3 regions of the Paraburkholderia sp. GAS33 genome follow, and region 3 is predicted to be linked to each of the others. Evidence: predicted binding sites of a transcription regulator. Region 3 holds the regulator's gene; each other region holds the start of a gene.
The links. The regulator HrcA, encoded in region 3, represses chaperone genes, less so after heat shock. The targets are predictions, from matches to a motif close to TTAGCACTCNNNNNNNNNGAGTGCTAA.
Positions count from the first base shown of each region.

Region 1: a site for HrcA is predicted at 4,613-4,639, ahead of rpoH (RNA polymerase sigma factor RpoH). Genes of this name have one in related genera too.
Region 2: a site for HrcA is predicted at 4,786-4,812, ahead of groES (co-chaperone GroES). Genes of this name have one in related genera too.

Region 1 is NZ_JBNDMP010000005.1:547,357-555,001, reverse strand. It holds gene P3T24_RS19055 (fumarylacetoacetate hydrolase family protein) at 1-155, opposite strand, end outside; gene ybiB (DNA-binding protein YbiB) at 474-1,448, shown strand; gene leuA (2-isopropylmalate synthase) at 1,854-3,593, shown strand; gene P3T24_RS19040 (nuclear transport factor 2 family protein) at 3,719-4,105, opposite strand; partial or broken gene P3T24_RS19035 (acyloxyacyl hydrolase) at 4,149-4,288, opposite strand; gene rpoH (RNA polymerase sigma factor RpoH) at 4,700-5,635, shown strand; gene cydP (cytochrome oxidase putative small subunit CydP) at 5,940-6,200, shown strand; gene P3T24_RS19020 (cytochrome ubiquinol oxidase subunit I) at 6,190-7,645, shown strand, end outside.
Region 2 is NZ_JBNDMP010000011.1:96,355-103,999, forward strand. It holds gene P3T24_RS28825 (rubredoxin) at 42-212, opposite strand; gene P3T24_RS28830 (hydroxymethylpyrimidine/phosphomethylpyrimidine kinase) at 484-1,344, shown strand; gene cysC (adenylyl-sulfate kinase) at 1,976-2,593, shown strand; gene groL (chaperonin GroEL) at 2,727-4,370, opposite strand; gene groES (co-chaperone GroES) at 4,423-4,713, opposite strand; gene P3T24_RS28850 (hypothetical protein) at 5,456-5,926, opposite strand; gene P3T24_RS28855 (DUF4304 domain-containing protein) at 6,090-6,398, opposite strand; gene P3T24_RS28860 (hypothetical protein) at 6,333-6,497, shown strand; gene P3T24_RS28865 (hypothetical protein) at 6,567-6,941, shown strand; gene P3T24_RS28870 (MBL fold metallo-hydrolase) at 6,931-7,645, opposite strand, start outside.
Region 3 is NZ_JBNDMP010000023.1:47,965-55,609, forward strand. It holds gene recN (DNA repair protein RecN) at 1-460, opposite strand, end outside; gene P3T24_RS37275 (NAD kinase) at 562-1,464, opposite strand; gene hrcA (heat-inducible transcriptional repressor HrcA) at 1,773-2,792, shown strand; gene hemH (ferrochelatase) at 3,005-4,075, shown strand; gene P3T24_RS37290 (RNA-binding S4 domain-containing protein) at 4,157-4,564, shown strand; gene grpE (nucleotide exchange factor GrpE) at 5,037-5,615, shown strand; gene P3T24_RS37300 (thioredoxin family protein) at 5,672-6,097, shown strand; gene dnaK (molecular chaperone DnaK) at 6,313-7,645, shown strand, end outside.

The DNA of each region.
Region 1 (7,645 bases), on a different contig from region 3:
AAAAACGGCGGTTCACGGTCAGGATCGTGCCCCATCTCGCGCGCGTGCGCTTCGTAATTACGGCCCACGCAGTAAATACGACGCACCGCGAATTGATCGCTGGACCCGACGACCGGCACCGCGACTACCGGTGCGGGAGCAAACACGTAACTCATCCCGTTCTCCAATCTTTAGTAAGCGCCGCGAGCGCGGCAATAAAGCATTGAGTTTAACGCGAGGGGGAGCGGGCTGCGCGCGAACCCGGCAGTCCAGAGAGGCCCAGCGGTGGCGCCCGGCATGAGATGAGCCGCTGACGCTTGCAGCCCTGTGTCAACTTGCGGAAACGCCATAGATGCGATACTCACTACAGATACCGCTGCGGGCATATCTGCGAATAGCGCAACCGATCCCGCCGCAGACAACACGAACACCCTTTGAATACCGTGGCCGACGCCGTCAATGCCGCGCCTGGCCACCCAGCCCCACTAAGCCCGATGACCGAATCCGCCGATACCGCCGTCCCCGACTTCCCCTGCGCCCGCTTTATCAAGGAGATTGGCCGCGGCCCGAACGGCGCGCGCGCGCTGACGCCCGAAGACACGCACGCGCTCTATAGCGCGATGCTCGACGGACGCGTCTCCGATCTCGAACTCGGCGCGGTGCTACTGGCGTACCGGGTCAAGGGCGAAACCGCTGACGAGCTCGCCGCGATGCTGGCGGCCGCCCACGCCTCGTTCGAGCCGGTCCAGATTGCACACAGCGCCTACCGGCCGGTTTCCATCCCCAGCTACAACGGCGCGCGCAAGCAGCCGAACCTGGTGCCGCTGCTCGCGCTGCTGCTGGCCCGTGAAGGGGTGCCGGTACTCGTGCACGGCGTCACTGAAGACCCGGGCCGCGTGACCAGCGCCGAGATCTTCACCCATCTGCAGATCGCGCACGCGCAGGACCATGCGCAGATCGAAGACAGCCTCGCCTCGCGCCGCCTTGCCTTTGCGCCGATCACCGCGCTCGCGCCGAAGCTCGCGCGCCTGCTGGCGCTGCGCCGCCGGATGGGCGTGCGCAATTCCACCCACACGCTCGTCAAGATCCTGCAACCGTTCGCGCCGCCCGGGCTGCGGCTCGTGAACTACACGCATCCACCCTATCGTGACGCCCTGACCCAATTGTTCGTCACTCATCCGGATGCGGCCGCAGGCGGTGCGCTGCTCGCACGCGGCACAGAAGGCGAAGCCGTCGCCGATACGCGCCGGCAGGTGCAGATCGACTGGCTGCATGACGGCATCTGCGAAACACGCGTGGCCGCCGAGCGCTCCTCGGCAGACGCCCCCGAAGTCGAGTTGCCCGAAGCACGCGACGCCGCTACCACCGCTGCGTGGATCGATGCCGTACTGCGCGGCGAAGCGCCCGTGCCGAGCGCGATCGAACGGCAGATTGGCGTGATCGCGGAGATCGCCCGAATCTCGGCGTGACGGGCTTCGCGCGGGCGCTACGGCGCCTCGCGCGAGGCTGCGCACCGATCCATTGCGCGCATCCGCGGTTGACACGCGGCGGCCCGCTCGCATACATTTGACCCATGCGTTCCCTTCCGAACACCCTCCGAATTACCTCCGGCCGCCTAGCGCGGCCCCTATCGCTACGTCTAGCGTAAGCCAGGCGTAGCGCCGCGCGTTGGCCGCCCCAGCGGTTCAAAGCCGGTCCTCAAAGTAGTCCCGCAGTTCCGTTGCACCCCAAACCGTAGTTCCTTTTACAACCTGTCAGTCGTTTGTATTCGTCCGTTTACCGTTCGGACGAATCGCGAAGGTCGCATCCGTGGCAACCCGCCAGCCGCTCGAGGCCACGCCCCTTCGCATACGACAGAACGAACGAGGCTCATCATGTTGCGCAATCCCGCTGAAAAATACCGACCGTTCCCTGCCGTCCGTTTGACCGGACGAAAATGGCCCAGCCGCACGATCCAGCAAGCCCCCATCTGGATGGCCACCGACCTGCGCGATGGCAACCAGTCGCTGATCGAGCCCATGAGCATCGCGCAAAAGCTCGAGTTCTTCGAGATGCTGGTCCGGATCGGCTTCAAGGAAATCGAAGTCGGCTTTCCGTCGGCCTCGCAGACCGACTTCGATTTCGTGCGCAAGCTGATCGACGAGAAGCGCGTTCCAGAAGATGTGACGATCCAGGTGCTCGTCCAGTCGCGCGAAGAATTGATCGCGCGCACCTTCGAGGCGCTCGAAGGCGTGCCGCGCGCGATCGTCCACTTGTACAACGCGATCGCACCGGCGTTCCGCAAGATCGTCTTCAACCAGTCGAAAGACGAAGTGAAGGCGCTCGCGGTCGAAGGCACGCGGCTGATCAAGCAGTACGCGCAAGCACGGCCGCAGACGCACTGGATCTACCAGTACTCGCCCGAGACCTTCAGCATGACCGAGCTGCCGTTCGCCCGCGAGGTATGCGACGCGGTCGCCCAGACGTGGCGGCCCACGCGCGATCAGAAGATGATCATTAATCTGCCCGCTACGGTCGAAGCCGCGATGCCGAACGTGTACGCCGATCAGATCGAATGGATGGACCGCAATCTCGGCTACCGGGACAGCATCGTGCTGTCAGTGCATCCTCATAACGATCGCGGCACCGCGGTCGCCGCCGCCGAACTCGCCGTGCTGGCGGGCGCGGATCGCGTCGAAGGGTGTCTCTTCGGGAATGGCGAGCGCACCGGCAATGTCGACCTCGTCACACTGGCGATGAATCTTTACACCCAAGGCATCGACCCAGGCCTCGACTTCTCGAATATCGACGCGGTACGCCGCGTGGTAGAGCGCTGCAACCAGTTGCCGGTGCATCCGCGCCATCCGTATGCGGGCGATCTCGTCTATACGGCGTTCTCGGGATCGCACCAGGACGCGATTCGCAAGGGCTTTGCCCAGCAGAAGCCGGACGCCGTGTGGGAAGTGCCCTATCTGCCGGTCGACCCGGCCGACGTGGGCCGCAGTTATGACGCTGTGATCCGCGTGAACAGCCAGTCGGGCAAAGGTGGCTCGACCTACCTGCTCGAACGCGGCATGGGCTTCACGCCGCCGCGCCGCGTGCAGATCGAGTTCAGCCACGCGGTGCAGGCCGCCACAGATATCAGTGGCGCCGAGATCAGCGGTGAGGCGATCTGTGCGTTGTTCGCCCGCGAGTACTTCGAGACCGCAGGGCCGGCGCAGCGGGTCAACGCTTCAACCGTGCGGTGGGAAGATCGCGACGTCAATGTGGCGGCGGCGAATCGGCCCCGTGGGCCGTCCGAGCCGCAAGACCGGCAACATGCGCCGCACGAGCAACACGCCCGGCGCGTCGCCGCCGCGTTCGCTGCAGTTGCGGGGCAGACGATTGAGGTCATCTCGTTTGAAAACACGCGTACCACCGATGGGCGCACGGCGGTGTTCGTGGGCTGCAGGGTCGGAGAGCACGCGGTCCGTTACGGCGTTGGAGTTAGCCCGGAAGCTGCGACGGCGGTCGTGGATGCCGTTGTCAGCGCGGTGAACCGGGCAATCGGAACAAACGAGGCGGCCGGGACAGATATGGCAGAAGTGGTAAATCCGGCGGCGTGGCAAGAGCGCGACCGTAGAGTCGCGGCCTGACGGCAACCGGCTGCTCAACTCAGACGCAAAAGCAGACAACAACCTTAAGAAAGCGCGGCACGATCTGCCGCGCCTACGAGCACGGGTCGCTCAACCAGCGTCCCGGCGAGAGAAGCCCACCGGCCTCACTCGATCGCGCAACGCGTTGCCTGCCATGCGACCAGCCGCCACTCACCGTCTTCCTGCGCATGCAGTGCCGTATAGGCAATCGGGAACAGCAACGCGCCGTTGTTCGCCTCCATCTCGATGAGCGCTCGCCCCGTGACGATCACACAGGTTTCACGCCCCACCGGCAGCACCTCCTGTGACTGGATCTCGATCTGCCGATAACGACGGCGCCCCGCTGTGATTCCGTCGATGAACTGCCGCTTCGTTTCCCGTTTGCCATTCGTGTGGACATAGCTGACGGTCTCGGAGAGCAGCGAGTCGAGCAACGGTCCGTTGCCATCGACCATCGCTCGAAAGCGGTCGCGCTCGAGCCCACGAATCGCCTCGATCACCTTTGCGGACATTGCTCAGCCCCTTTGCCTCGACGGGCCGACAGCGGCCGCGGTCTTAGAAGTTACGTTGCAAATATAGCTGGCTGAAATTTATACCAGGTTTGGGCTCTTTGATACCGCCGTTCGCGAAGGACGCCAAAACCGGTAGACCGCCAGACGCTGCTGCCGACATACGAAGCCCACCCCCACGTCGGCTGTCGAGGGGACGCAGGAACATTGCGGCGCGGCCGCGATCCAACTTCAATCGCGGTACCCACCGCGCATAAATTGCCCTTGAAAAAGCCGGTCCTGCACCCCATATACCCGAAGCCGCGGGCGCAAGAAACCATAAGAAGAAAGCCGGAATTCAGCAGACCAATACTCGAAAAGGCCGAAAACCGGTGGCAGTCCACCAAGGCGCCCCCATCCAGAGCAAATCCTACGCTCATCCCCGTCAAAGCGTAGAAAGCGTATGATGCTATTGAAAATCAAATTTCAATAGCCAGACGGGAACCATGATACCCCCACATACTCTAAGTATTAGCACTCGGATATTGAGAGTGCTAACATCCACGCTGGAGTCGAAGTTCGACTGAGCTTTTGGCTGATTCCAAAGGAGTTTTCTACGTGAGCAACGCAATGACCCTTCCGAGTACTCTGAGCCCGTCGTCGGCTAAGGCCGCTTCGGCAGGTGCACTGGCGCTCTCGCATTCTTCGCTGCTGCCCGGTCAACTGGGCAATATCGACGCCTACATCCAGGCCGTGAACCGGATTCCGATGCTGACGCCGGCGGAGGAACGACAGTTCGCCACCGAATTTCGCGAGCAGGGTAACCTGGAGTCCGCGCGCCGCCTCGTCCTGTCGCATTTGCGACTGGTGGTGTCGATCGCGCGCAACTATCTGGGCTATGGCCTGCCGCATGCCGACCTGATCCAGGAAGGCAATATCGGCCTGATGAAGGCCGTGAAGCGCTTCGATCCGGAGCAGAACGTGCGTCTCGTGTCGTACGCCATGCACTGGATCAAGGCCGAGATCCACGAATACATCCTGCGCAACTGGCGCATGGTGAAGGTCGCCACCACCAAGGCGCAGCGCAAGCTGTTCTTCAACCTGCGCAGCCACAAGCAAGGCTTGGGCGCGTTCACGCCGGACGAGATCGAAGGTCTCGCCAAGGAACTGAACGTCAAGCGCGAGGAAGTGGCCGAGATGGAAACGCGCCTGTCCGGTGGCGATATCGCCCTGGAAGGTCAGGTGGAGGACGGCGAGGAATCGTACGCGCCGATCGCCTATCTGGCCGATTCGCATAGCGAACCGACCGCCGTGCTGGCAGCACGTCAACGCGACAAGCTGCAAAGCGACGGCATCGCCAGCGCCCTCGAATCGCTGGACGCACGCAGCCGCCGGATTATCGAAGCCCGCTGGCTGCAGGTGCAGGATGACGGTTCGGGTGGTTCGACGCTGCACGACCTGGCAGACGAATTCGGCGTGTCGGCCGAGCGCATTCGCCAGATCGAGGCGAGCGCCATGAAGAAAATGCGCAGCGCATTGAACGAGTACGCTTAACGCAAAATAGGCGGCACTCGGCGCCGTCAGACACTCGCCCGCGCTCTGTAAGACATCAGCCCTGCCCTCGTAAGACGGCGGGGCTTTTTCATTTACCACGTCGCAACCCCACCCCATTTCCTTGACGTAGCGCAAGGTTGCTTGTATTAGTGACGTGGACGGCATGCCTACGCGACCCAATGCCACAGTCGCGAACTTCCTCGCTGCCAGCCCCTATCTTAATATCGTTATGCATTCTCCAAGCCGTCTGCGCGGCCTGGATCCGGCCGGGTAAACCGGTGTGAAGTCGAACCATCGACCGATCATGACCATAACGCTACACGAGAGGACTCCGCCTCGCCCTGCCCTGCGCGCGCGAATCGCCGCCTGGGCACGCGGACCGACCTTCGGGCGAGATATCGCCATCGTGCTTGCCATCAAATTTGCACTCCTGATGGTGCTCAAGTACGCGTTTTTCAATCATCCCATGGCGGAGAACATGTCCATGCCGCCCGCGCTCGTCGCGCAGGCGCTGCTCTCCGCGCCCGCCCCGCATCCGTCTCAAGGTGATCAACATGCCCGGTAGCGAAGTCGTCGACCTCTCGCGTCTCCAGTTTGCGGTGACGGCGCTTTATCACTTTTTGTTCGTACCCCTTACGCTCGGACTGTCCTGGCTGCTTGTCATCATGGAATCCGTCTACGTGATGACCGGCAAGCAGATCTACAAGGACATGACGCAGTTCTGGGGCAAGCTGTTCGGCATCAACTTCGCGATGGGCGTCACCACTGGTCTCACGCTGGAGTTCCAGTTCGGCACCAACTGGTCGTACTACTCCCATTACGTCGGCGATATCTTCGGCGTGCCGCTCGCGGTCGAAGGGCTGATGGCGTTCTTCCTCGAGTCGACCTTCGTCGGCCTGTTCTTCTTCGGCTGGCCACGGTTGTCACGGGTGCAGCATCTGATCGTCACCTTCCTCGTTGCACTGGGTTCGAACCTGTCCGCGTTGTGGATTCTGGTCGCCAACGGCTGGATGAACAATCCGGTCGGCGCCGAGTTCAACTACGAAACCATGCGGATGGAACTGTCGAGCATCTACGCGGTGCTGTTCAATCCCGTTGCACAGGTGAAGTTCGTGCACACGGTTTCCGCCGGCTATGTGACGGCTTCGATGTTCGTGCTCGGCATCTCGTCGTGGTACCTGCTCAAGCGGCGCGACACGGAATTCGCGCTACGCTCGTTCGCGATAGCGGCGGGCTTCGGCCTCGCATCGACGGTCTGCGTGATCGTGCTCGGCGACGAATCCGGCTACCGCACCGGCGAAGTCCAGCAGGTCAAACTCGCCGCCATTGAATCGGAATGGGAGACCGCGCCGGCGCCCGCACCATTCACGATATTTGGCATCCCGAACCAGAAGGAAGAACGGACCGACTATGCGATCCGGATTCCATACGCGCTCGGTATCATCGCGACGCGTTCGCTCGATGAGCCGGTGCTCGGTCTGAAGGATCTGATCGCGCAAAACCAGCTGCGCATCAAGGACGGCATGATTGCGTACGGCGCGCTGCAGCAACTCAAACAAGGCAATGCCACCGACGACGCCAAGGTCGCCTTCGCGCTGCACAAGGACAATCTCGGCTACGCGCTGATGCTCAAGCAGTTCACACCCAACGTCACGGATGCCACGCCGGACCAGATCGCCCAGGCGGCGAAGAAGACGATTCCGCCGGTGTTGCCGGTGTTCTTCTCATTCCGCATGATGGTTGGCCTCGGCATCCTGTTCCTCGTGACCTTCCTGCTCGCATTCTGGTTCTGCGCGCAGCGCTCGCTGCTGCTGGACAAGCGCCGCTGGTTCCTGCGCTGGGCCGTGTGGGCGATTCCATTGCCGTGGCTTGCGGCGGAATTCGGCTGGATCGTCGCCGAACTGGGGCGTCAGCCGTGGACCATTGCCGGCATCCTGCCCACCACGCTCTCGGCTTCGAGTCTGACGGCCTCGGACCTGTACCTGAGCATCGGCGGCTTCGTGGTGTTTT
Region 2 (7,645 bases), on a different contig from region 3:
GCGATCACGCCGCCCGTCGGGACGCGCGACGCTTGCGACGGTCAGATCTGGACCATCTCGAAGTCTTCCTTGCGGGCTCCGCATTCGGGGCAGGTCCAGTTAATGGGAACATCTTCCCAACGCGTGCCCGGCGCGATTCCTTCATCTGGCAATCCGGCTTCTTCGTCGTAGATCCAGCCGCAGATCAGGCACATCCAGCTTCTATATTCCATTCTTGTGTCGCGTCAAAAAGAGCGTTGAAACGAGAGCCATGATGGTACCGTGTTGCCGCCCCAATGCCTAGCAATCGAAAGTCGCCACGTTGACGTGCCGCAGGCGCGCCGCAGACGAAGCTGGACAAGGCGCGGCACGATGCCCCGATTCAGTGCGCAAAGTCCTCTGCGGATGCGAAAAAACGCCCCGTTAGCGCTTTAGGCCGCATAATTGAGGCGACTGCGCCCACGCTGCGCGCTTACATACGCCTACTTCCTGCCAACCATTTTCATGCCCAGCGACACGCCTCCGATCGTTCTCACCTTCGGCCTCTCCGATCCGACGGGTGCCTCCGGCCTGCAAGCCGACCTGATGACGCTAGCCAGCATGGGCTGCCACGGCGTCAGCGTGCTGACGGGTTTCACCGTGCGCGACTCGGCAAACTGCGACGAAGTCACCGGGCTGGATCCGGAAGTCGTTGCAACCCAGGCGCGCATGCTGCTCGAAGACATGCCCATCGCCGCCTTCAAGGTAGGAGCCGCCACGCGAGCGGAAGTGGTGAGCGCAATCGCCGAAGTCGTGGCCGACTACGACGATATTCCGCTGATCCTCGCTCCCGATTTCACGCTGGACGACGAGCACGTGCTCGCCGCCGACGAACTGCGCGAAGCGATTGCCGACCTGCTCGCACCACAAACCACATTGCTTGTGGCCGATCACGCCACCCTGCTCGCGCTCGCGCAGCCGGACGGGGACGCCGAGGCGCCGAGTCTCGACGCGGCAATCTCGCACCTGCTATCGCAAGGCTGCGAATACATCCTGTCCACGGAAACCGGCACTCACCGGCTCGTCAATACGCTTTTCAGCGACGACGGCCAGTTGCGTCAGGATATGTGGGACCGTGGCCCGCACCGCATCATGGGTTTGACCGACACGCTGGGCGCTGCTATTGCAGCGTTGCTGGCCAACGGTCAGGACCCGGCTGAAGCTGTGCGCGAAGCTCAGGAGTATCTGTATCAGGCCATGCGCAACGCGTTTCGTCCCGGGATGGGGGCCTATCTGCCGGACCGGTTTTTCTGGGCCCGCAGTAGCGACGAAGAAACGCCGCTGGGTAGCGCGAAAGATGCGCCGCCGGGAGAAGCGCGGCACTAAGCGATGCGGGGCGGGGCCGGTCGCGGGCGGCCGGTACGCCCTGGATTATTTCCTGCGCTTACCTCTCAAGCTTACGCAGCACCGACTCCAGCCTTTCATGGGTTTCTGCGCGCCGCTCAAGACAGCGCCGCCGACAGCATTGGCCCGATGCCTTCTCCCCTGAGGGACATCCTCAAACTCAGCTGTTTCAAGCCCTCGCTGGGCTAGCCTCCTTTGGCACCGCCTTGCTCCCACAACAGCCAGTCAATCGTGTTACGAATCATCACGTACCCACGTTGGCACGCGGTGTTCAAGCAGAAAATTCGCACGTCCTGATTACAAACGTAATCAAACGTTACAACTGGATTGCTTATCAGCCAGTAGAATTTACGAACTGTAATGTCGCCGGCGCCCCTTATGCCACCTCGGACCCCGTCTTTTCACTCGCCTCAGCGCGATCACGCGTGCGCGATCGGTTCCTGCCGCAACGAACATTCGATTAGGCACCCCGGTCAATTGACTGGCATTGACCCCAGCGGGAATCTTTAAAGTGGACAATTCACACGCCTACGTCCGCTCCCCTTCTGACGCCAGCCCCGACCTCCCGGACACCGGCCATGGCGCTCGAACCACCCCCGAAGCAAGCAAATCCGTGGCGTCCGCCAAGCCTGCACAAGCGTTCCTGCAACGCGTCAGCGGTTCGGTAGACGTCCAGGACCGCGCGCGGATGTTCCAGCAGAAGGCCGTCACGGTCTGGCTCACCGGGTTGTCCGGGGCCGGAAAATCCACGATTGCGTATGAACTGGAACGACAGCTCATCGCCTTGGGTCACCCGTGCTATGTGCTAGACGGCGACAACGTCCGGCACGGCCTGGCCAGCGATCTCGGTTTCAGCAAAGAAGACCGGCGCGAGAATATCCGCCGCGTGGCGCATGTTGCCCAGTTGATGAACGATGCAGGTCTGATTGTGATTACCGCGTTGATTTCGCCGATGGGCGAAGATCGAGCCATGGCGCGCGAGATCATTGGGCCTGACCGGTTTGTCGAGACCTATCTCTCCGCTTCCGTGGATGACTGCGCGCGGCGCGATCCCAAGGGTCTGTATGCCAAAGCACGGGCTGGCGCAATCACGGCGTTTACCGGTGTGTCCGCACCCTACGAGGCTCCGGCCAACCCGGAGTTACGCGTGGATACCGCGACGCAGAGCAAAGACGCGAGCGTGGCGGGGATCTTCGACTATCTGCATGAGACGTATCTCCTGAAGCCCTAAATAAAAGATCCATCTGGCTTCGGAAACGAAAAAACCCGCATCGCTGCGGGTTTTCTCTTTTGGGAAGCACGCCTTACAGCGCGCCGCCCCCATGTGTTTCGATACGAGGCTCCCGGAGGAGCCCCATCCGAAATTACATGTCCATGCCCATGCCGCCCATGCCGCCCGGCATTCCGCCGCCGCCCATCGGAGCATCTTCCTTCGGCAGTTCGCAAACAGCTGCGTCGGTCGTCAGCAGGAGACCTGCCACCGATGCTGCGTTTTGCAGTGCCGTGCGCGTGACCTTCGTCGGGTCCACAACACCAGCGTCGACCAGGTCGACGTACTCGCCGGTTGCTGCGTTGTAGCCGTAGTTGCCCGTGCCTGCTGCAACTGCTGCCACCACGACGCTGGCTTCTTCGCCGCCGTTCGTGACGATCTGGCGCAGCGGTTCTTCCATTGCGCGCAGAACAATCTTGATGCCTGCGTCTTGATCGGCGTTAGCGCCCTTCAGACCGGCGATTGCCGTACGAGCGCGGATCAGTGCAACACCGCCGCCGGCCACGATGCCTTCTTCCACAGCTGCGCGCGTTGCGTGCAGTGCGTCTTCGACACGCGCCTTCTTTTCCTTCATTTCGACTTCGGTCGCAGCGCCGACCTTGATCACTGCAACACCGCCGGCCAGCTTGGCCACGCGCTCTTGCAGCTTTTCACGGTCGTAGTCCGACGTTGCTTCTTCGATTTGCGTGCGAACTTGCTTCACGCGCGCTTCAATGTTGGCACCTTCACCAGCGCCGTCGATGATCGTGGTGTTTTCCTTGCCCACTTCGATACGCTTGGCTTGACCCAGTTCAGCCAGCGTTGCCTTTTCGAGCGTCAGGCCGGTTTCTTCAGCGATAACTTGACCGCCGGTCAGGATCGCGATGTCTTCCAGCATGGCCTTACGACGATCACCGAAGCCCGGAGCCTTGACAGCAACAGTCTTCAGAATGCCGCGGATGTTGTTCACAACCAGCGTTGCCAGAGCTTCGCCTTCGACGTCTTCTGCGATGATCAGCAGCGGACGGCCAGCCTTGGCGACTTGTTCCAGAACCGGGAGGAGGTCACGAATGTTCGACACCTTCTTGTCGTGCAGCAGCACGAACGGGTTGTCGAGCACAGCAACTTGCTTGTCCGGATTGTTGATGAAGTACGGCGACAGGTAGCCGCGGTCGAACTGCATGCCTTCAACCACGTCCAGCTCGTCTTGCAGCGACTTGCCGTCTTCAACCGTGATGACGCCTTCCTTGCCGACCTTGTCCATTGCTTCAGCGATACGATCGCCGATCGACGAGTCGCTGTTTGCCGAAATCGCGCCAACCTGAGCGATTTCCTTGTTGGTCGTGCACGGCTTGCTGATCTTGCGCAGTTCTTCGATAGCTGCAGTCACAGCCTTGTCGATACCGCGCTTCAGGTCCATCGGGTTCATGCCCGATGCAACGTACTTCATGCCTTCGCGAACGATGGACTGGGCCAGGACCGTTGCGGTCGTGGTGCCGTCACCTGCGTTGTCGCTGGTCTTGGAAGCCACTTCCTTGACCATTTGCGCGCCCATGTTCTGGAGCTTGTCTTTCAGTTCGATCTCTTTCGCGACCGACACACCGTCCTTGGTGACCGTCGGGCCGCCGAAGCTGCGCTCCAGGACAACGTTGCGGCCCTTCGGACCCAGCGTGACCTTCACAGCGTTCGCGAGGATGTTCACGCCTTCAACCATCTTGGCACGGGCGGAATCACCGAATACGACGTCTTTAGCTGCCATCTTCTAACTCCTTGAATTCTTGGGATATAACCGGGTAAGTAGCGCTTTGCGCTTACTTCTGCACCACGGCCATGATGTCTTCTTCGCGCATCACGAGCAGTTCGCTGCCGTCGACCTTAACGGTCTGGCCTGCGTACTTGCCGAACAGGACGCGGTCACCAACCTTCACGTCGAGCGCGATTTGTGCGCCCTTGTCGTCACGCTTGCCCGGGCCGACTGCCAGAATTTCGCCTTGATCCGGCTTTTCTGCTGCGGCTTCGGGGATCACGATGCCCGACGCGGTCTTGGTTTCTTGATCCAGACGTTTGACGATCACGCGATCATGCAAAGGACGAAGGTTCATACATACTCCTCTCTTGATTGAGACTGAAGAACGCTGAGAAAACCCGGCTGGCTGGGCCAGCCGGCGATGTTGTTAGCACTCTCGTGCAGCGAGTGCCAATTATATGGACGGGCGGTGACAAATTCAAGAAGGATGGGGGTGGGAATTTTTTGCGGGGGTTGTCGAGATTCACTTAACTTTGAACTTTGTTCACTTAAGTTTGAACTCGTGACCTGCGCTCGGACGCGCCAACAGGGCGAACATTCCATAAAAACAATGACTTATAACCCACGTAGCCGTGCCGCAGGGTTGCGCACGCTGCTGGCCACCCAGCGATTTCTGACGACCATCGTTCCGCAAAACGTAACGACTGACATTCAATCTAGGGTAAACCCCCGGAATCGATCTCATTTCTCATCCAAGCCCGGGAAGTTCGAAAAAGATGATGCGGCTTGCGGCTATCAGGTGCAGCCGATGCACAGAGTTCTGGCAGGTGATCCAGTTCGTCTCCCTGACGGCACCCCAGTGGGAGTGTTCGAAGGTGGCTAGACCCGAAAGTAGGGAATTTACTGGACCGCCCGAAAGACGTGCTTTCTTTGAACGCCGCCCGTACTCAGCCGCCCGCCGTCGTATGTGCGCTCAATCGCGCCAAGTATGCAGACGGATGACCCATCTGTACGAAACGGCGATCGTCGCGTGTCGACCCACAGCGGACCACGGCCTTTGCCGACAGCAGACATTCAAAAGAAGAATCGGACGACGGCTATGAGGCCTCACGCAGCCACGTAAGATAGAGGAACAGCCAGCAAGCAAGACCGCTCACTACCCCAACGGGAGCAACGAGCCGGATCAGCACGCTGAATGCGAAATGTTCGTTGTCAACGCGGGGGGACAAAAAGATCATGCCCGCCCAGAGGCCCACGGACAGCACCACGCCCATAGTCGCGAAATAAAGCCAGTGCCTCGTTCCGGCTTTGTTGGCAACGATCATTCCGGCTACGTAGAAGGGGAAGAGCGGCAACGCAAAAATCGCGAGGCCCAATAGGGCAGCGCCCAGCTCAGCTCCGACAACATGAGGAATGCTAAACACAAATCCGTGCTTTGCGACGACACCAGGGAGTTGCGTACTTCCGACAATAAGGGCTGGAATAAACGTCATCGCACCCGCAGCCACGGCTATCGGATATGCGATGACTGACCGACCTAACGTGATGAATTGCCCATGCTTTGCCATTGCAACTCCAATGCGGCATTCGAAATGGTCCAGCCGACGCATCTGCGATTGTCACCAGTCTTGATGCCCATGTCGAATGCCTGTTGCTGGCCGAAGATCACCGCGAAGGATTCGACCGCAGGCGACCGAGCGGCTATAGCCACCGCAAAGGGGTCGATAGCGACTAGCCCCACCAACGCTCAGCCTCGTCGATGTGAGCGCATAGCGTATCTGCGACAGCCTTTGGCGAAGTACCCTCGTCGAATCGAAACCAGTAGTCCTTATTCGGTCCAGACGCCCCGAGTCTATGGCGCTGACGGGGATGTAGATCGTGTGCCTTGACCTTGGCTGCAGGAATGATTTTCCCCCAATGGGTCGTGATACCCTCTGCGCCGCATTGAGCTAGCTCCACGACGAAGCCCCCTCCATGGCGATCGAACTGCACCGTCAAAAGGTCAACCCGACTATCTCGTTGTCGCCGAAAATGGGGCAAAGAACCCTTGAACCCAAGCTGGCGAAGCGCGGGGACAAAACGCGCTTTCAAAGCGCTGCTCATCTCGTCACGGCTCATCGAGGTATCTCATGTGGCTGAAGCGGCCAAATTGCCGCCCGTTTTCACGGCGATTGTCAGCGATTCGGCGGCGATGTCGACTGTCTGAAAGTGGCCGATACTGTTGAAAAAGTCGCTGCCTCGCTTTTGCAATCGACAAGCAAAAAAATCGACCTCTCAGATCGACCCACAAGCCGCTCGCGAGCGTCGGTCAAGGGTAAGAAGACCCCTGAAAACCTCATGCGCGAGACGGTCATCGACTTTTTCAACAGTATCGGCCGAATTCCGACTGATGGATCTCCCCGTCTGGCGTTCATCGAACGGGCCTATGCAACGGGCAGATTACGACAATCGAGTTTCCGCCAAGCCGCCGCTCGCTCGCGGCAATGGGCCTTAGAAACGTCACTGCGTTTTTTGGTGGCCTGGGCCGGAATCGAACCGACCCATGGCACGCGAGCCGCCACAGCCCACACCGTCAGACGGTGATCAACGTCTGCTCGCCGGGTTTCATTACCGAGACCCGCAGCGAGGGCGCCACGTGCGAGGCAGCCTGGCGGTATTGCTCGCCCGCCTCGACACCCAGCACCAGCCCGTTGTGCGCATAATGCACGGGTATGCCATGGGCCCCCCCCACCCACGCACTGGCCCGTGCCGCGTCCTGCGGATTCATCGTGAAGGGCCCGCCGCCCGCAGACACAATGCTCAGATCGGGTTTGTAACGCTCACCGATCAATCGCATGTCGCCGAAAAGATCGGTGTCTCCGCTCAGATACACACGAACTCCACCGATGTCGAGCATAAAGCCCGCCGCCGGATAGCCGCACAAGTTGGAGTGCAGTGCGGGAATCAGATGCGCCGACATCTCGCCGTGCAGGGACACCCCGCCGAAGTTCATCCCCGCCCCGCCGTTCACGACGATTTCCGCGGGATCCAGGCCCACCTTACGAAACTCCGGCACTAGCGCTGAGCGCATCATGTCGCTCTGCCCCGTGGTCTTGACCAGCACGCCGGCGTCGTTCAGCGCTTTGAGCATCTCGAAGTAATCGCCCATGTGGTCGCCGTGGTCATGGGTGAGCAGCACAAAGACTGCATCGGGTTTCTTGCCCGCGACATAGTCGGCGAATCCCTTGGCACTGGCATATTCCGGCGGCTTTTTCACGCCGAAACGATCCCAGCCCGCGTTGTTCCAG
Region 3 (7,645 bases):
CCGGGCGCATCAGTAACTGGTGGGCGTGCTGTCCGTGAATGTCGACCAGCATTTCGCCGACCTCGCGCAGTTGCGCGAGCGTCGCCGCAGTGCCGTTGATGAAGGCACGCGAGCGGCCGTTCGCATCCACCACACGCCGCAGCATGACGGTCTCGTCGTGCGAACCGGCGCCGTTTGCACCGTGCGTACTATTCGTGCCGCTCGCCGAGCCTAACGCCTGCTCGTCGAGCCACTGATCCACCTGAGCGTGCGTTTCGAATTCCGCGGTGATATCCGCGCGGGCCTCGCCGGTGCGCACGACGCTTGCATCGGCGCGGGCGCCAAGCGCGAGTGCCAGGGCGTCGATCAGGATCGATTTGCCGGCGCCTGTTTCGCCCGAGAAAACCGTGAAGCCGCTGTCGAATTCAAGGTCGAGCGCGGCGACGATGACGAAGTCGCGTATCGAGAGGTGGCGAAGCATGGAGGTCGTCTGGTAGCTTGGGTTACCGGCTGCGGCCAGGTGCTCAGGGTTAGCTCAGGATCGGCGCAGTGTTCGTTCAGGATTCAGGATTCGGGATCGGTTCAGGGCTTGATGTCGTCTTCGTGCGACGGGTATTCATTCCAGTGCAGCTTCTTGCGCAACGTCGCGTAATGGCTGTAGCCGACCGGGTGCAGGAGCGGCACGGTATGGCGTGAGCGGCGCACTTCGATCTTGTCGTTGTGTTCGAGCGCGGTAAACGACTGCATGTCGAAGTTGACGTTGACGTCGCGGCCGGAGACGATCTGGATGCTGACCTTTGAGTCGTCCGGCAGCACGATGGGGCGATTCGACAATGCGTGCGGCGCAATCGGCACCAGCACGATGCCTTGCAACTGTGGATGCAGGATTGGCCCGGCTGACGACAACGCGTAGGCGGTCGATCCAGTCGGCGTGGCGACGATCAGTCCGTCCGAGCGCTGGTTGTACATGAAGCGGCCATCCACGGCCACGTGCAGCTCCGCCATTCCCGAGAAACCGCTGCGGTTGACCACCACGTCGTTGAAGGCCAGCGCGTGGTAGATGGGGCTGCCGCCGCGCATGATGCGCGCTTCCAGCAACATGCGTTCCTCGCGCTCGAAATTGCCGCTCAGCATCTGCGGCACGAGTTCCTGCATGGCTGAAATCGGGATGTCGGTGATGAAGCCGACCCGCCCATGGTTGATGCCGATCAGCGGCGTGCGGTACGGCGCAAGCTGGCGGCCGATGCCGAGCATCGTGCCGTCGCCGCCCAGCACCACGGCCACGTCGGCGCGGGCGCCGATTTCCGCGGGGCGCAGGGCGGGGTAGTCGGTAATGCCGATCTCCGCAGCGGTGTCCGCTTCGAACACCACGTCGAAGCCGCGCCTGGCGATGCACGCGGCGAGCGCGGTCAGCGGCTCGCCAATGCCTGGCGTGTTGTTGCGCCCGACGAGCGCGACGGTCTTGAACTGACTGGTAACTTGCATGCCGGCATTACACCATAGGTGAGGGCTGAAAAGAACCGTCCGCGGCCACATGGGTGGCCGGCGCCACGCGGGCGCGCCTGTCGGGCTGCAGGCCCGTGCCGGCCGGCCTGCGCAGGATTATCGGCAGAATGATGAACTCCTCGTGACAGCGGGATGGTATGCGTTGCGTCGAACCCGCAGGTGCGGGTTCGCGCCAGGGGTTGTGCGGGCAAACCGGCACATGCAGCCCATGCCTCGCCAACGAAGGCGTGAACGCTGTTATTGTTAGCGCTCGCGGTCGTCGCGTCATTAAGCTAAACTTTTCCGTCATGCTAGATCCCCGCGCACAAACCCTCCTCAAAACGTTGATCGAGCGATATATCGCTGAAGGTCAACCGGTCGGCTCGCGCACGTTGTCCCGCTACTCCGGTCTGGAGCTGAGCCCGGCGACGATCCGCAACGTGATGTCCGATCTGGAAGAGGCGGGGCTTGTCATCAGCCCGCACACCTCGGCGGGCCGCATTCCAACGCCGCGCGGCTATCGTCTGTTTGTCGACACGATGCTCACAGTCGAGTCCGCGGCGGACGAGGAAGCGGTCACCCGTACCGTCAAGACCACGCTGCAGGCGGGCGAGCCGCAGAAGATCGTTGCAGCGGCGGCGAGCGTGCTGTCCAGCCTGTCGCAGTTTGCCGGCGTGGTGCTGACCCCGAGGCGCAGTCACGTCTTCAAGCAGATCGAGTTCATGCGCCTGTCCGACAAGCGCATCCTGCTCATCATCGTCACGCCCGAAGGCGACGTACAGAACCGCATCATGGCGACGCAACGCGATTTTTCGCCGTCGCAACTGGTGGAAGCGTCCAATTACATCAATGCGCACTTTGCCGGCCTTTCCTTCGACGAAGTGCGCCGGCGCCTGCGCGAAGAGATCGACGAGCTGCGCGGCGACATGACCACGCTGATGCACGCCGCCGTCAAGGCCAGCACAGATGAAGCTGACGCCGGCGAGACCGTGCTGATCTCCGGCGAGCGCAATCTGCTCGAAGTGGCCGACCTGTCTTCGGACATGGCGCGGCTGCGCAAGCTGTTTGATGTATTCGACCAAAAGACCAGCCTCCTTCAGTTGCTCGACGTATCGAGTCACGCCCAGGGCGTGCAAATCTTCATTGGCGGCGAGTCGAATCTCGTGCCGATCGAGGAAATGAGCGTCGTGACCGCGCCGTATGAAGTGAACGGCAAGATCGTCGGTACGCTCGGCGTGATCGGGCCGACGCGCATGGCCTACAACCGTGTGATTCCGATTGTCGACATCACCGCGCGCCTGCTCTCGCTGACGCTCAGCCAACAATAAGCGTCTGCGCCCCGGTACCGCGGCACGTTTCATTGCCTTGCCATTGCCCGCATCTCCGTCGGGCAGGAGCCCGAATTGCATGCTGCAAATGATGCGATGCGGCGCGCGGCTTGCCAATCGGCCGAATGGCCAGGTATCGGCTGCGGACCGCCCCGCTATAATGACTCTCACCTGAACCGATTTCCCGCTGTACGCGGCTAGCCCTGTTGCCTATGCGTTTCGATCTCGAGCGGCCATCGCAACCCGCCACATCTCATCGTGTTGCGGTTTTGCTGATCAATCTGGGCACGCCCGACGCACCGACGCCACGGGCCGTGCGGCGCTACCTCGCGCAGTTTCTGTCCGACCCACGTGTCGTGGAGATTCCCGCGGTCCTCTGGCAGGTGATCTTGCGGCTCCTGATCCTGCCGGTTCGCGGGCGCTCGTCGGCCAAGAAATATGCTGCGGTATGGACACCGGAAGGCTCGCCGTTACGCGTGTTCACGGAGAAGCAGGTGGAAGGTCTGCGGCATCTGCTGCAGTTGAACGGCTACACGGCGATCGTCGACTACGCCATGCGCTACGGCATGCCAGGCATCCCGGACATGCTGAATCAGCTCAAGCTGGCGGGTGCCGAGCGCGTCCTGCTGGTGCCGATGTATCCGCAATACTCGTCGTCGACTACGGCTACGGCATTCGACGCTGCATTCTCGGCGCTCAAACGCATGCGCAACCAGCTGGAAATCCGCACCATCCGCCAATATGCCGATCATCCGGCGTATATCGCGGCGCTGGCGGCGCAGGTACACCAGTACTGGCATGCCCATGGACGCCCGGATTTCGCGGCCGGCGACAAGCTGGTGCTGAGCTTCCATGGCGTTCCCAAACGTACGCTCGATCTCGGTGACCCGTATCACGACCAGTGCCAGCAAACGGGGGCACTGTTGATGCAGGCGCTCGGGCTGACAACGGTGGAGTGCCGCGTCACGTTCCAGTCGCGTTTCGGCAAGGCTGAGTGGTTGCAGCCCTATACCGCGCCGACGCTCAAGGAGCTGGGCGCGGCGGGGGTGCGCCGCGCGGATGTGTTTTGTCCGGGCTTTACTGCCGATTGCCTGGAAACTATTGAGGAAATCGGCATGGAAGTCCGCGACGAGTTCGTCCATGCGGGCGGCAAGGAGTTTTACCGCATTCCTTGCCTGAACGCCTCGCAGGCGTGGATTGCGGCGCTGGGGGAGATCGTCGCCCAGAACCTGCAGGGCTGGCCGGTGCAGGTGGCCTCCGCGCAAGGTACGGTGCCGGCGTGAGACTGGTTGACGGAATCGTTTTCAACGCGCTTGATGCGCAACTTGCGACGCCGCTTCGTACATAGGGCGCCAGACTAGCTGATGAACTACAGGATTTCGACCGAACCCGGCGCGCGCCTGCGCATCGACAAGTGGTTATGGGCAGCGCGTTTCTTCAAGACACGCTCGCTGGCAGCGGATGCCGTTGACAAAGCTCACGTAAGGATTGGCGGTGCTGCAGTCAAGCCGGCCAAGGAGGTGCGGGTCGGCGATCTCGTCGAAATCGAGATCGAACGCATCGTATGGCAGGTGGAAGTACTGGGTGTGTGCGACGTGCGCGGCCCGGCGAGTGTGGCGCAGACGCTTTATGCGGAAACCGAGGAAAGCAAGGTGAAGCGGCAGGTGGAGCAGGAGCGGCGTAAAACGTATCGCGAGCCGGCCGCCGCTTTGCACGGGCGTCCGACCAAGCGCGACCGGCGCACTATCGACAAACTTTCAGGTGGGGATTGAACAGTTGTTCCATCGTCGCGTGCACGCCGCCATATTCGGTCGTGCTGTCGTTGACGGCCCCGGACATGCAGATGGTCGTGGTTCCCGCTACGAGCACCAAGGCGACCACGGATATTGCGAAGGTCAGTTTCACGGTACTCCCCCGAAATGATGCTGGACGAACGCGCGATGAGTTAAGTGAAGTGGTATATACCAGGTTAGGGTAAACGTGCCTTCCCGGGTGGACAGCTGAAGTTTAGGTCAGTCCACGAGGCCGCTCAATCTCTATCTGATTAATGGTTGTAACGAGGCATTTCTGCCGCACTGTTGCGGTGCGAAAAGTTCCTTTTGACCGCTTGAAATCGTGCTTTGAGACCCAAACTCAGTAGGCGATGAGCGGTGGTTTGTGTGGCGTTTCTGCAACGCTCAAGCGGGCCTTTCAGAGCACCACGCGGCCGCCCTTGGCTTTAACTTTTTTACGACTTTCAGCGACATGGAAAACACGCAAGAGAATCCGACGAGCCAGAATCCCACGCCCGCCGAAGAAGCCGCGCGCCAGGCTGCCGAGGCCAACGCAGCTCAGCCGGAAGTCAACCCGGCTGAAGCTGCGCCGGCCGGCGCCGAAGCCGCGTTGGCCGAAGCGCAGACCAAAATCGCCGAGTTGCAGGAGAGCTTTCTGCGTGCCAAGGCCGAGACCGAAAATGTGCGCCGGCGTGCGCAGGAAGATGTCACCAAGGCTCACAAGTTCGCGATCGAGAGCTTTGCCGAGCATCTGCTGCCTGTAGTCGACAGCCTCGAGGCCGCCGTCGCCCACTCGTCCGACGACCTGCAGAAGGTTCGTGAGGGTGTCGAGCTGACGCTGCGCCAGTTGAGCGGTGCGCTTGAGAAAGGCCGCGTCGTGGCGATCAATCCTCCGGCAGGCGAGAAGTTCGACCCGCATCGTCACCAGGCTATTTCGATGGTGCCGGCCGAGCAGGAGCCCAACACCATCGTCTCCGTGCTGCAAAAGGGTTACGTGATCGCCGACCGCGTGCTGCGCCCGGCGCTCGTTACCGTCGCCCAGCCGAAGTAAGCCGAAGTAGACCTCAGGCATCGCTCAGGCGCTCCCGGGCAGGCATCCCCGCTATCATGGCCAACCTTCCCGTCGATTCCACGGCTTTTGCCGTGTTCGAGATGCAGGAATTGAGCGCAGAGTCGTTCGACGCCGCGCTCGAAGCGGTTCGCGATGAGGTGGCGGTGGTGTTCTTCTGGGGACTCGACTGCTTCAACTGCGAAATAGCGAAGAAGGCGATGCTGGCGCAGCCCGACGCGATTCGCGCGCTCGGGCTTAGATGGTTTCACAGCAACGTCTACGAGCACCGTGAGCTGGGCCGCCGTTTCATGCTGCATGGCGTGCCGACGTGGTTCTTCTTTCATCGTGGCAAGCGGCTTGGCCGGGCGACTGGCTGGCACGGCCTCGGGCAGTTCGAGGCGGCGGTGGCAGCCGCCCGGGGGAAGGCTGCCGCAAAGGCCGTTTCAAAGGCGATGGATGGCGTGGCCGGTACTGGCGGTTAGCCGGGGTGGCAACAAGTCGGGCAAATCCCCGGCAACGCCAATCCCGAAGCCGCAGGCGATTGAAAAAAATTAAAGACCGCATTGCATTCAAGGTCTTGAAAACGATGCAGACGCACTTATGTTGAGTGCAGGTTTGAATTGAAGGCGGGTTGCCTTGCCGCCAGATGGGCACAAGGCAACCTACCGCAGCGATCAAAGTCAGGAGATTAGTAAAAATGGGCAAAATCATCGGCATCGACCTCGGCACGACCAACTCGTGCGTGGCGATCATGGAAGGCAATTCGGTCAAGGTGATCGAAAACTCGGAAGGCGCGCGCACCACGCCGTCGATCATCGCTTACATGGAAGACGGCGAGATTCTCGTCGGCGCGCCTGCGAAGCGTCAGTCGGTCACGAACCCGAGGAACACGCTGTACGCGGTCAAGCGCCTGATCGGCCGCCGCTTCGAAGAAAAAGAAGTGCAGAAAGACATCGCGCTGATGCCGTACAAGATCGTCAAGGCCGACAACGGTGACGCCTGGGTCGAAGTGCGCGATCAGAAACTGGCTCCGCCGCAAATCTCGGCTGAAGTCCTGCGCAAGATGAAGAAGACCGCTGAAGACTACCTCGGCGAGCCGGTCACCGAAGCGGTGATCACGGTTCCCGCGTACTTCAACGACAGCCAGCGTCAGGCCACCAAAGATGCGGGCCGCATCGCCGGTCTGGAAGTCAAGCGCATCATCAACGAACCGACCGCAGCTGCGCTCGCGTTCGGCCTCGACAAGAACGAAAAGGGCGACCGCAAGATCGCCGTGTATGACCTGGGCGGCGGCACGTTCGACGTCTCGATCATCGAAATCGCCGACGTTGACGGCGAGAAGCAGTTCGAAGTGCTCTCGACGAACGGCGATACGTTCCTCGGCGGTGAAGACTTCGACCAGCGCATCATCGATTACATCATTGGCGAGTTCAAGAAGGAACAAGGCGTCGACCTGTCGAAGGACGTGCTCGCGCTGCAACGCCTGAAGGAATCAGCTGAAAAGGCCAAGATCGAACTGTCGTCGAGCCAGCAGACCGAAATCAACCTGCCGTACATCACGGCAGACGCGTCGGGTCCGAAGCACTTGAACCTGAAAATTACGCGTGCGAAGCTCGAAGCGCTGGTGGAAGAACTGATCGAACGCACCATCGAGCCGTGCCGTCTGGCTATCAAGGACGCTGGCGTGAAGGTTGGCGAAATCGACGACGTGATTCTGGTCGGCGGTATGACGCGTATGCCGAAGGTGCAGGACAAGGTTAAGGAGTTCTTCGGCAAGGAACCGCGCCGTGACGTGAACCCGGACGAAGCCGTGGCCGTGGGCGCCGCGATTCAAGGTCAGGTTCTGTCGGGTGACCGTAAGGACGTTCTGCTGCTCGACGTGACCCCGCTGTCGCTCGGCATCGAAACGCTCGGCGGCGTGATGACGAAGATGATCAACAAGAACACCACGATCCCGACGAAGCACGCACAGGTGTATTCGACGGCCGACGACAACCAGGGTGCCGTCACGATCAAGGTGTTCCAGGGCG